Regions from separate parts of the Thalassospira xiamenensis M-5 genome, predicted to be linked through region 2. Evidence: predicted binding sites of a transcription regulator. Region 2 holds the regulator's gene; each other region holds the start of a gene.
What was found. Region 2 encodes PhoB, which activates phosphate uptake and scavenging genes when phosphate is short. Its sites were predicted from a motif close to TNTCATAAAACTGTCA; they were not measured.

Region 1 (4,273 bases), 1.6 Mb from region 2:
GTCCGATTATTTGGGGCGAGCCCGGGACCAATGGCCAGCATGCGTTTTATCAGCTGATCCATCAGGGAACAGAACTGATCCCGGTTGATTTCATTGTAGCGGCCAATGCATTGCATCCACTGGCAAACCATCATGACAAGCTGGTGGCGAATTGCTTTGCCCAGGCCGAGGCCCTGATGCGTGGTAAGACCGAGGCCGAAGTCCGCGATGAACTTTCGGATACCAACTTAACCCCGGCCGAGATTGATGTTCTGGCCCCGCAAAAGGTTTTTGCCGGCAACAAGCCGAGCAATATGATCCTGTATAAGCAGCTTGATCCCTTCACGTTGGGACGTTTGGTTGCGATGTATGAACATAAAATCTTTGTTCAGGGCATCATTTGGAACGTCAATTCCTATGACCAATGGGGGGTGGAACTGGGCAAACAATTGGCCAAGGAATTGTTGCCGATGGTGCAGGCCACGCAAAGTGCCGATGCCCGTGATGCATCCACGGCCGGTTTGATCAAGCAGTTGCAGGCATTGCGTGGTTAATCACCACACGTGATGCAGACGTCAATCATTTGGGGGCGGTGGCGGCTATCGGCTGGCACCGTCCTTGTCTTTGTTTACGCATTCTTTTTTGCCATGGGGATCAACTGGTCAGAGTTTCGATCATGGCATGTGCCGCGCATTTTCCGCTGCGCCATGCGGCTTCGACCCGTGCGCCAAGGCACCAGTCACCTGCGGCAATTATTCGACCCTTCATCCCGGTTAAATGGCTTTGGCCAAGCGGTGTTTCCGTTCGGGCATATCGCCAGCGATGGGCGTCGATTGATATGATTTCGGGAAGTCGGCTGCCACATATATCGCGAAATTTTTCCAGCAAGCGCGATGCGACACGTTCGTTGTCGTCTTCCAGATTGTCACGGGACCATTCTGTGGTGGCGTGCAAAACCCAAAGATCCGGTGATGGTCTGTGGGGCAGATTATTATTATTGTCGCTTCGCGCGGCCCAACTGATGGCAGGGTCAGGATGGACCATGGCGTCAAATGCCGTGGGTAAAGGGTTGGCAAATGCGATCATTGCTGACCAGCAGGGAGCAATTTTAACGTTATTGATGACATCAAACCGCGGGCTTAAGGGCTGTAACAGTTCGGCGGCTTGAGGGGCCGGTGCAGTTGCGATTACACCGTCAAAAGGACCAAATTCCTGACCAAGATTATTATGCAGGATAAATTCACGGGGGCCATGTGGTTCAATGCGATTGATGTGGTGACGGGTGCGAATTTCAAATGAGGTCAGAAGAGGCGTGACCAGCTTGTTCATTAGTGGCGCGCCCTGATACCAAATGTCGGCGGCGGTGTTGCCATCCGCAATCGGGCGTGGCGTCTGTTGTCTTTGGGCTTGCTGGCCGTGATACAGGTTGGGCCGCCAGTCGCGCGCTGAATTTTGGCTTGCGGCATGGCGCAGGAAGGCACGGAATGCCGGATCACGTGCCGTCACATATTGGGCGCCATGGTTGAAATTGCCAAATTCGGTTCGGCGGGTCGCAAGCCGCCCGCCTGTGCCGTGGCTTTTTTCAAAGACCGTTACATTGATGCCAATGCCATGCAGGGTCGATGCTGCCTTAAGGCCAGCCATGCCCGCACCGATCACGGCGATATTGATCGTGGCCATTCTTGCTGTTTCCAACTGATTTTCGTGAACGGTTATTGCTTTAGGTTGATTGTGGCTGTTCAGAGCATAGCGGGGTTCAGGAAATTTATGAAACTGTCACGGCGTCGTCATCAAACTGTTACGGCTTGTTTGCAGGTTGTCTGCCACGGTTAATTCAGTTTTCAGGGGGAACTATGCGTTATTCATTAATGGCGACTGTTGCGATGTCTGTGCTTCTTGGGGCTTGTGGTACAGCGGCGACGTCAAAGAACGTTGCGATGGGGCTTGATACGGCAACACCGGCGGCCAAACCGCTTTCGATCCTTTCAATGGGCGAATATCGCACCGGCGTGTTTGATGAAAGTGCGGCTGAAATTCCGGCATTTGATCCGGTGACCAAGCGTATTTTTGTTGTGAATGGTGGGGATAAGGCCATCGACATTCTTGATATGTCGAACCCAAATGAAATCAGTAAAATCGGGGCGCTTGATCTTTCGAATTGGGGCAAAGCCGCCAACAGCGTTGCTGTTCACGATGGCGTTGTGGCCGTTGCTGTTGAAAATAAAGATAAACAGGCATCTGGCAAAGCTGTGTTCTTTACCACCAATGGTGATTTTATCGCAGCCGTTACTGTGGGCGCCTTGCCCGATATGATCAAATTTACCCCGGATGGTAAATATGTTTTGGTTGCCAATGAAGGTGAACCAAATGATGCGTTTGACAATGATCCGGAAGGCAGCGTTTCGATCATTCCGGTATCGGGTGATGTGGCCAAGTTAACGGATGCGGATGTTCGTAACGTTGATTTCGCCTTTTTGAATGATGCGACGCTTCCATACGGCATGCGGGTATCGAACCCGGGCACGTCAAGTGTCGCACAGGATGTTGAGCCGGAATATATCGCCGTGTCGAAAGACAGTAAAACGGCCTATGTGTCGCTTCAGGAAAATAACGCTGTTGCGATCCTTGATATTGCAACCGCCAGCGTGATCCGTGTTGCCGGTCTTGGGTTCAAGGACCATTCGGTCAATGCGTTTGATGCCAGCGACAAGGACGGCAAGATCAATATCCGCACCTGGCCGGTGATGGGGATGTATATGCCCGACACCATTGATACGATTGAAATCGATGGCAAAACCTGGGTGCTGATCGCGAACGAAGGCGATTCCCGCGATTATGATGGCTATAGCGAGGAAACCCGCGTCGGCAAGTTGACCCTTGATCCGGTAGCATTCCCGAATGCAGCAAACCTGCAAAAGGATGAAAACCTGGGCCGCCTTAAAACCACCAAGGCACAGGGCGACATTGACGGCGATGGTGATTTCGATGTGATTTATAGCTATGGCGCCCGGTCGTTCTCGGTCCTTGATGCCGGTGGCAAGATGGTCTTTGACAGTGGTGATCAATTTGAACAGTTCATGGCAGCGAATTACAGCAATGTTTTCAATGCCTCGGATACCGAAAACTATAGCCGCGATAATCGTTCCGATGACAAGGGGCCAGAACCCGAAGGTCTGGCATCGGGTTATGTCAATGGCACGCCTTATGCTTTCATCGGTCTGGAACGTCAGGGCGGGTTTATGGTCTATGATCTGACCAATCCGGTTAACCCGCAATTCGTGACATATCATTCTGATCGTCGATATTCCGGAAGCCCGGAAGCCGACACCGCGGGTGAACTTGCCCCGGAAGGGATGCTGTTTGTTGATGCCAAAAACAGCCCGACGGGCAATGCAATGTTGATCGTCGCATCCGAAGTATCGGGAAGCACCAAGGTTTATGACCTGAAATAGGTCACCTAACACGTTGGGGAAGAAGATTTTCTTTAGGAAAGCCGGGGTTTTTTATCCCGGCTTTTTCATTTATCCCCGGCATTGGGTAAAATAGTTCAAACCCGGGACAATATGCACTAAACTCCGCGCGACAGTCCGGTCACGGACCTGTCGGATCCAAGGGAGGCGGAGACTGAGTACGCGGCGTGAACCCCATATTCTGGTTGTCGATGACGATCAGGAAATCCAGAAGCTCCTGAAAAAATTCCTGCTCCAGCACGGGTTTCGTATCACCACCGTTTCCGACGGGGCGGAGATGCATCGTGCGCTTCGTGACTGGAATATTGATCTGGTGATCCTTGATATCATGTTGCCTGGCGAGGATGGTTTTGCGCTCTGTCGGGATGTGCGCCGCAATTCCAAGGTACCGATTGTCATGCTGACTGCGGTGGGCGAGGATACAGATCGTATTCTTGGTCTTGAACTGGGTGCAGATGACTATCTGACCAAGCCGTTCAATCCGCGTGAATTGCTGGCCCGTATTCGTGCCGTGTTCCGCCGTTTTGAAACCGGTACCGTGACACAGGTTCATCACGAAGAAACCAAAACCCAGAAAATCCTGTTTGCCGACTGGACGCTCGATATCGGATCACGTGAATTGCGCGATCTGGATGATGTGGCGGTGCATTTGTCGACCGGGGAATTTTCGCTGTTGCTGGCGCTGGTCAAGCATAACAAGCGTGCGCTGTCGCGTGAACAGCTTGTTGATATCGTACGCGGGCAAAGCTCTATCCCGTTTGACCGCAGTATCGATATCCAGATCAGTCGCCTGCGCCGCAAAATTGAAAAAGATGCCAAAAACC
Region 2 (4,273 bases):
CTATCGTAATTGCCGGGGCACTGGCCCTGTCATCAACAGCCATTATCCTTAAACAGCTTTCCGATGAGCGCCAGTTGCACACACGTTTCGGGCGTGCAGCCCTTGCCATCCTGCTGTTGCAGGACGTTGCGGTTGGTCCCTTCCTGATCATGGTGCAGGCCGCTGGCAATGCCGGGAGCGAAACCAGCCCCTGGATCAGCGCACTAAGCGGTGTGGGGGCGGTTGCTGTATTGTTGCTGACCGGTCGTTATCTGCTGCCGCGACTCTTTCGGTATATTGCGGCTCTTAAAAACCCGGAACTTTTTGCAATCGGGACCCTGTTTGTCGTTCTGGCTGCCAGCACATTGACCGAAGCCGCGGGCCTTTCAATGGCGCTTGGTGCCTTTATCGCCGGGGTAATGTTGGCCGAGACCGAATTCCGCCATCAGATCGAAGCCGACATTTCGCCATTTCGCGGTGTTTTCCTGTCGCTGTTCTTCATGTCTGTGGGAATGTCGGTCAATGCCAATGTGGTCATCGGTCAGGCCGGAACGATCATTTTGTGGCTGATCGGGCTTCTGGTCATAAAGGCAGCGGTTCTTTTCGGATTGTCCCTGCTGATCGGCTTTAACCGTGCATCTTCAATCCGGGTCGCCATGAGCCTGGCCGCCGGTGGTGAATTCGCCTTCGTCATGCTTGCACTGGCATCGCAGAACGGGGCGGTTCCGATTGACATCGCCGTGATGCTGATCCCGGTGGTTGCGATTTCGATGGGTCTGACGCCGACTTTGATTTCGCTCGGCCATCGCATCGAACAGAAGCTTCATCCCAAGGAAACCGATCAGCTAAGCGAGATTTCGGATGAAACCGACGGCATTCAGAAACATGTTCTGGTAATTGGTTGCGGGCGCGTCGGCCGGGTTCTGGCCCGTCTGCTGCGCACCAAGGAAATCCCGTTTATCGTTCTGGAATCCGATGCCCAACAGGTTTCGCGTGGCCGAGCCGAAGGTCTGCCGGTTTATTTTGCCGATGGGTCCCGACCGGAAACATTTCGTGCCGCCCATACCGAACAGGCCCATATTGCCGCCGTTGCCATGGGCAACCCGCACGCAACCGAAAAGACCGTCGCCTTGCTGCGACAGCATTATCCACATCTGAAAATCTTTGCCCGTGCCCAGGACATCACCCATATCGGTCCGCTGTCACGCAGTGGTGCCGATGCGGCCATCCCAGAGGTACTTGAAACCGGTTTACGCCTGTCCGATCACGTTCTGGCGGCCTGCGATATCCCGCAGGAAGATATCGATATCGAAATAGCCAAGTTCCGGCGTGCCGATATGCTGCTGATGAACGAACTTGCCCCGCGCACCGCGCGCCAAAAAACCGAAGACCAGGCACAAAAAACTGCCAAACCGGCAAAATCCAGGAAAAGCACCTGAAACGCAAAGACCCCCATCACAATAATGGGGGTCTTTCGTTTCGTCTTCCGGAATAACCGCAATCAGGCGGCTTCGACATCCAGTGCATAACCCGCGGCACGAACCGTGCGGATCACATCGCGCGTTCCCTTGACGTCATTCAATGCCTTTCGCAGACGACGAATGTGAACATCAACCGTGCGGGTTTCGACATAGATATTCGGCCCCCAAACCGCATTCAGAAGCTGCTCGCGCGAGAAAACCCGCCCCGGATGTTCCAGGAAATAACGCAGCAGACGGAATTCGGTCGGGCCAAGATGGATAGCCTTGCCGTTACGACTGACACGATGGGCGGCCAGATCCATTTCGATATCGGAATAGATCAACTGCCCTTGTGGTTGCGCCGGACCGGATCGACGCAGAAGTGCGCGAATACGGGCCAGCAATTCACCAATCGCAAACGGCTTGGTCACATAATCGTCGGCCCCGGTATCAAGGCCGCGGATGCGGTCACCTTCTTCACCACGCGCCGTGACCATGATCACCGGCAAATCCCGGCTTTCAGGCTTCCGGCGGATCTGGCGGCAAACCTCGATCCCTGACATCACCGGCAGCATCCAGTCCAGAAGGACCAGATCGACATGGGTTTCGGCCAGAATTTTCAACGCTTCGTCACCGTCCCCGGCTTCGACAACCTGCATCCCCTCGCGTTCGAGGTTGTAGCGCAACATGGTTACGATTGCAGCTTCGTCCTCGACGATAAGAACCGTTGGGTCCATCTTCCTATGCTCCAGTGTCACTCATTCGGTTCTACGACGGCAAAGTTCGCCGCGTCATTTTTTGGCCGAGTATCCATCGGCAGGTCTTCGCCCTTGATCCGGTAATAGATCGTTTCGGCAATGTTGGTCGCATGATCGCCAATACGTTCGATATTCTTGGCGATAAACAGCAGATGGGTCGATGCCGTGATGTTACGCGGATCTTCCATCATATAGGTCAGCAGTTCACGGAACAGGGAATTGTACATATCGTCAACTTCCTGATCGCGCGCCCAGACACGCTGGGCCTTTTCCGCATCACCTTCGATATAGGCATCCAGAACGTCCTTGATGATTTCCTGGCACAGCTTGGCCATGTTCGGGATCACCTGAACCGGGCGGATCGGCGGCACCTGGTTAAGAACCTGCGCACGCTTGGCGATGTTTTTCGCCAGATCACCGATACGTTCCAGATCGTTGGACAGTTTAAGCGCGGTCACCACCTGCCGCAGGTCATCTGCCATCGGCTGACGCAGGGCCAGAAGACGAACGGCAAAATCCTGCACTTCCTGTTCCAGCGTATCGATACGGTGATCGGAAAGAATGACCTTCTCGGCCAGTTCCGAATCCCGTTTAACGATCGCACGAATGGCGGAAATCAGCTGGCTTTCGGCAAGCCCGCCCATCTGCGAAATGATGTTGTTAAGACGGGTCAGTTCTTCGTCAAACGAACTGACGATATGATGTTTCTCATCGACCATCGAAAATACTCCTGCCCGGACTTAACCGAAGCGACCCGTAATGTATCCCTTGGTGCGCTCGTCCTTGGGATTGGTGAAAATCTGATCGGTTTCGCCCACTTCGACCAGCTTGCCGAGATGGAAAAACGCCGTGCGCTGCGACACGCGGGCAGCCTGCTGCATGGAGTGCGTCACGATCACAATGGTGTAGTTCGAACGAAGCTCGTCAATCAGTTCCTCGACCTTTGCGGTTGCAATCGGGTCAAGTGCCGAACACGGTTCATCCATCAGGATGACTTCGGGGCTGACGGCAACCGCACGTGCAATGCAAAGGCGCTGCTGCTGCCCACCAGAAAGACCGGTTGCCGGTTCCGGCAGACGGTCTTTGACTTCTTTCAGTAGACCCGCCCGTTCAAGCGAGGTCATGACGATTTCATCGAGCTCGTCGCGCGAATTCACCAGACCGTGAATACGTGGGCCATAGGCCACGTTGTCATAAATCGACTTCGGGAACGGGTTCGGTTTCTGGAACACCATGCCAATGCGCGCGCGCAACTGAACAACGTCGATTGCCTTGTCATAGATATCACGGTCATCAAGCGTTACCTTGCCCTTGATCGTGACACCGTCAATCGTGTCATTCATGCGGTTCATGCACCGCAGGAAGGTTGATTTGCCGCAGCCCGACGGGCCGATAAGTGCTGTGACCTGGCGTTCGACAATGTCAAGATTGACATCAAAAAGCGCCTGGTTGTCGCCGTAGAAAAGATTGAGGTCACGGGCCGTCATTTTCGGGCTAGTGACTGACGGCTCTGCCGTCATTGCGCTTTGAGTTACAACAGCCATTTTACCACTTCCGTTCAAATTTCTTGCGCAGATACACGGCCAATCCGTTCATCAGGATCAGGAAGCCCAGCAAGACCATGATGGCCGCCGAAGTCTTCTCAACAAAGGCACGTTCCGGACTATCCGCCCACAGATAAATCTGCACCGGCAGAACTGTCGCCGGATCGAGTGCCCCGCCCGGGATATCAACAATAAACGCCACCATACCGATCATCAGAAGCGGTGCGGTTTCCCCGAGAGCCTGCGCCATGCCGATGATGGTCCCGGTCAGAATACCGGGCATCGCCAGCGGTAACACATGATGGGTCACCGTCTGAACCGGCGATGCCCCAAGACCAAGGGCAGCCTGCCGGATCGACGGCGGCACTGCCTTGATCGCCGCACGTGATGCGATGATGATGGTCGGCAATGTCATGAGGGCCAACGTCAGACCACCAACAACCGGGGCCGACCGCGGCAGGTGCATGACATTAAGGTAAACCTCAAGCCCAAGAAGACCGAACACGATCGACGGCACAGCCGCAAGGTTGTT
Region 3 (4,273 bases), 1.4 Mb from region 2:
GATGAACCGGATCACGTTTTCCCATCGGCCTGCCAAGGATTTCACAGGCCCGGTTGGCGATGACCTCGTTGGCATTCATGTTGGTCTGCGTGCCACTGCCGGTCTGCCAGACGACAAGCGGGAAGTGATCAAGAAGCTTGCCATCGGCGACTTCGCGCGCGGCGGCCTCGATTGCCTCGGCAAGGTTGGCATCCAGATTGCCAAGGGCAGCATTGGCGCGTGCGGCGGCAAGTTTCTGTATCCCGAACGCCCGGATCAGGGCATCGGGCATCCGTTCGCCGCCAATGCGGAAGTTCTGTTTGGATCGCTGGGTCTGCGCCCCCCAATACCGGTCCGCAGGCACATCGATGCTGCCCATGGTGTCCTGTTCGGTGCGGGTGGTCACTGGATTGGTCACGATAGAAATCCTCCGTGTCAGAAAACATACTGACCGGGGCGGGAACCCGGCAGGCAATTGTCTTTTGCCGTTCCCGAATATGGGCGCAAATGATCGTTCGCGCAAAGTCACTATGTTGAAAAAATGCAGTTTTATCGCCAGCAATAAAATATCAGCCGACGATTGCCCCATGATCTGCGGAAACATTGTCCTGCCATGCGACAATCTGAACGCCGATGCGATCAAGATGGGATAGCAGTTTTTCAGGCGGCAAACGATCCGTGATCACCCCGGTCAGGGCTTCAAGCGGTGCGATGTTTTCAAGGTAACGCTGATCGAATTTGGTGTGATCGACCATCAGCCAGGTTTCATCGGACCGTTCCATCATGGCGCGCTTGACCGCAACCGCGCGACGGTTAACGTCACTGAACCCCTGCCATGCAACACCCGACGCCCCGATAAAAGCCTTGTTGGCGTGGAAACGGCGCAGGAATTCGACGGTGTCATTGCCGTAAACCGCGTTTTCACGTGGATCGAACTGCCCCGGGCACATGATGACGTCATCAATCACCGCCTGTTCGCCCATGCCATGCACCACCGCGTAGCAATTGGTCAGAACCGTGCGCCGCAATGCGCCGGGATTTTGGGCCATATAGGGGGCAAGCTGGCTGACGGTAGACCCGGCATCGATCATAATCACGTCACCCGGCCGGATCATGGTTCCGGCCATGATGCCGATCCGTTCGAACCCGGCAACCGCGGTCATCTGGCGCTGGGCCAGATCGGGTTGATGGCCCATCGGTTGTGCCGATGCGCCACCGAATTCGCGCTTGATCAGGCCATTTTCGCTTAGCGCATCAAGATCACGGCGAATTGTTTCAGTTGCCACATCGAATCGCTCCGCCAATGTGGCAACTCTCACATGCGGATGGATTTGCAGCTCCTGAAGAATGCGCTGCTGACGTTCTTTTTTTCCGATACGCAAAGACGCTCTCTCCCCTGAATACCTTTGATCACACCTCATTCCGGCAAGGTTAGCAGCAATCTTTGTAACCATTTGTTACAGTTTTGTGTTGCTTTTCCAACTTTTTGACCTTCTATAATGTTGATAAAAGCAACAATAAAACCAACAAAACCACATTAAAAATGGCGCTTTACCAGCGTTTACAGGGAAGAAAGGTTCGACCACATGTTTTCACATGCGAAAAAACAGACTTTTTGAAAGTTTCTACGGTACTTGCCGCCATCAGCATGATGAGCTTTGGCAGCACCCAGGCATATGCGGCCGATGATTGCATCGCACGCGGCGATCTTGACCAGATGTATTGCGATATGGATGGCGATCTGGTCGCCGATGCACCGGCTGCCGATCAACAGGTTGACCCTGACACCCTCGTATTTGCCTATACCCCGGTCGAAGACCCGGCGGTTTACGCCGATATCTGGGAGCCGTTCCTTGAACATCTTGAAAAAGTAACCGGCAAGGATGTCCATTTCTTTGCGGTTCAGTCGAATTCCGCCGAAGTCGAAGCCATGCGCAGCGGCCGTCTGCATGTTGCCGGGTTCTCGACCGGGCCGACCCCGTTTGCAGTTAACCTTGCCGGTGCGGTTCCGTTTGCCCTGATGGGGGCGGATGATGGCCGTTTTGGTTATACCTTGCAGCTTTATACCCGGGTTGACAGCGGCATCAATTCGCTTGCCGATCTTAAGGGCAAACGTGTTGCGCACACCTCCCCGACCTCGAACTCGGGCAACCTGGCACCGCGCGCTCTTCTGCCCGGTCAGGGCATCGTCCCGGAACAGGATTACGAAGTCGTCTATTCCGGTTCGCACGACCAGTCGATGCTGGGCGTTGTCGCCGGTGACTATGACGCCGCCCCGGTCGCATCCGAAGTGGTTGAACGTATGGCCCAGCGTGATCTGTACGATCCGGCTGACGTCAAAATCCTTTATGAAAGCAAGCCGTTCCCGACCACTTCGTTCAACTATGCCTATAACCTGAAGCCCGAACTGATCGAAAAGATCAAGGAAGCCTTCTTTACCTTCGACATGAAGGGCACGGCACTTGGCGAAGAATTCAAGGGTGTCACCAAATTCGTACCGGTCACCTATCAGAAAGACTGGGACGTCATTCGTGAAATCCAGGCTGCCAACGGTGTGAAATACACCCCGGACAACCTGAAGTAATCCCTTTTTTCAAACTGCTGCTGCCGGGATCGATTTTCGGTCCCGGTAGTCTTTTTTCAAGGTATCGTGATGCTGCGTATCAAAGATCTGGTCAAACGCTATGGCAAGGATGAGGCCGTTCTCAAGGACCTGAACCTTGAAGTTCCGGGCGAAAGCGTCGTTGCCATCATTGGGGCATCGGGCGCTGGTAAAAGCACGCTTTTGCGCTGTATTAACCGTCTGGTCGAACCGACATCGGGCTCGATTGACCTTAACGGCACCGAACTGACGACTTTGTCGGGTGGCGAGTTGCGTCTGGCGCGTCGTCGTATCGGCATGATTTTTCAGGGTTTTAACCTGATCAACCGTTTGACGGTGATGGAAAATGTTCTGTCGGGACGGTTGGGATATGTCCCGACCTGGCGCGCCATGACGCGCAATTTCCCCCAAAGCGACATTGATCGTGCGTTTCAATTGATGGAACGTGTCGGCATTGCCCATTATGCCAACAAACGCGCCGATGAATTATCGGGTGGCGAACGCCAGCGCGTCGGCGTCGTTCGTGCCTTGATGCAGGAACCTGAAATCCTGCTGGCCGATGAACCGACCGCGTCGCTTGACCCCAAAACATCCCGACAGATCATGGAATTGCTGCGTGCGCTTGCATCCGAGCTGCACCTGCCGGTTCTGATCAATATCCACAATGTCACCGAGGCCAAGGAATATACCCAGCGCATCGTCGGCATGCGGTTTGGTCGCATCATCTTTGACAGCGTTCCGACCGATCTGACCCAGGATGCCATGGATGAAATCTATGCCGGGGTTCCGGCAGAAGAACGCGGCGAAACCGGTGATGTGGAATCCCTGCGCGAGGTGGTATCATAATGACCAGCTCCGTTGAAAAAACAACGGGCCATCGCACTTGGAAAAGCCGCCCTTTATCGCCAATCCGGCGATACGCTGGGCGATTATTCTTGGCGTATTGGCCTATGTCGTGTGGGCGGTCACCAGCCTGCCGTTTAACTGGGAACGTATTCAGGAAGGCATTCCGCGCGCCATCCGTATTTTCAAGGGCGCTTTCCCGCCGGACATGATCCGGGGTGAACTGGTGCTGCAGGGTTTTCTTGAAAGCATCAAGATCGCCATCGTTGCAACCCTTGCCGGTGTGATGCTCAGCGTGCCGATTGCCTTTGCCGCCGCATCCAATATTGCGCCCAAATGGCTTTATAACATCGGGCGTGCCACGATCATTATCGCACGCAGTTTCCATCCGGTGATCGTTGCCATCCTGTTCGTCAAGGCGGTCGGTTTTGGTCCGCTGGCGGGGATTTTGACCCTGACGATCTATTCCATCGGTTTCGTTGCCAAAATGCTGGCCGAACGGATCGAGGAAATCGACTGGGGCCAGGTCGAAGCCATCCGGGCGGCCGGGGGCGGGACATTCATCACCATGCTTTACGCCGTGATCCCGCAAATCATGCCCCGCCAGATCGGTCTTTCGATCTATCAGCTTGACAGTAACCTGCGTGCATCCGCCGTGGTCGGCATTGTGGGTGCGGGCGGGATCGGATCGACCCTGATGAATGCGTTTCGGCGCTATGACTATGACTTCGCGCTTGCGATCACGCTTTGCATTATCGGCGTCATCCTGATCAGCGAAGCCATAAGCGGCCGGATCCGGAGGAACATATGGTAACGACAACAAAAAACACCGGACCGGACGCCATCGCC

Region 1: a site for PhoB is predicted at 1,765-1,780, ahead of TH3_RS10865 (choice-of-anchor I family protein). Genes of this name have one in related genera too.
Region 3: a site for PhoB is predicted at 1,437-1,452, ahead of phnD (phosphate/phosphite/phosphonate ABC transporter substrate-binding protein). Genes of this name have one in related genera too.

Annotation. Positions count from the first base shown of each region.
Region 1 is NZ_CP004388.1:2,303,278-2,307,550, reverse strand. Features, by position in the region: gene pgi (glucose-6-phosphate isomerase) at 1-533, shown strand, start outside; gene TH3_RS10870 (NAD(P)/FAD-dependent oxidoreductase) at 634-1,659, opposite strand; gene TH3_RS10865 (choice-of-anchor I family protein) at 1,833-3,431, shown strand; gene TH3_RS10860 (response regulator) at 3,604-4,273, shown strand, end outside.
Region 2 is NZ_CP004388.1:3,889,622-3,893,894, forward strand. Features, by position in the region: gene TH3_RS18095 (cation:proton antiporter domain-containing protein) at 1-1,418, shown strand, start outside; gene phoB (phosphate regulon transcriptional regulator PhoB) at 1,481-2,176, opposite strand; gene phoU (phosphate signaling complex protein PhoU) at 2,194-2,916, opposite strand; gene pstB (phosphate ABC transporter ATP-binding protein PstB) at 2,938-3,741, opposite strand; gene pstA (phosphate ABC transporter permease PstA) at 3,743-4,273, opposite strand, start outside.
Region 3 is NZ_CP004388.1:709,468-713,740, reverse strand. Features, by position in the region: gene fumC (class II fumarate hydratase) at 1-397, opposite strand, end outside; gene TH3_RS03240 (DeoR/GlpR family DNA-binding transcription regulator) at 549-1,400, opposite strand; gene phnD (phosphate/phosphite/phosphonate ABC transporter substrate-binding protein) at 1,595-2,563, shown strand; gene phnC (phosphonate ABC transporter ATP-binding protein) at 2,633-3,427, shown strand; gene phnE (phosphonate ABC transporter, permease protein PhnE) at 3,465-4,238, shown strand; gene phnE (phosphonate ABC transporter, permease protein PhnE) at 4,232-4,273, shown strand, end outside.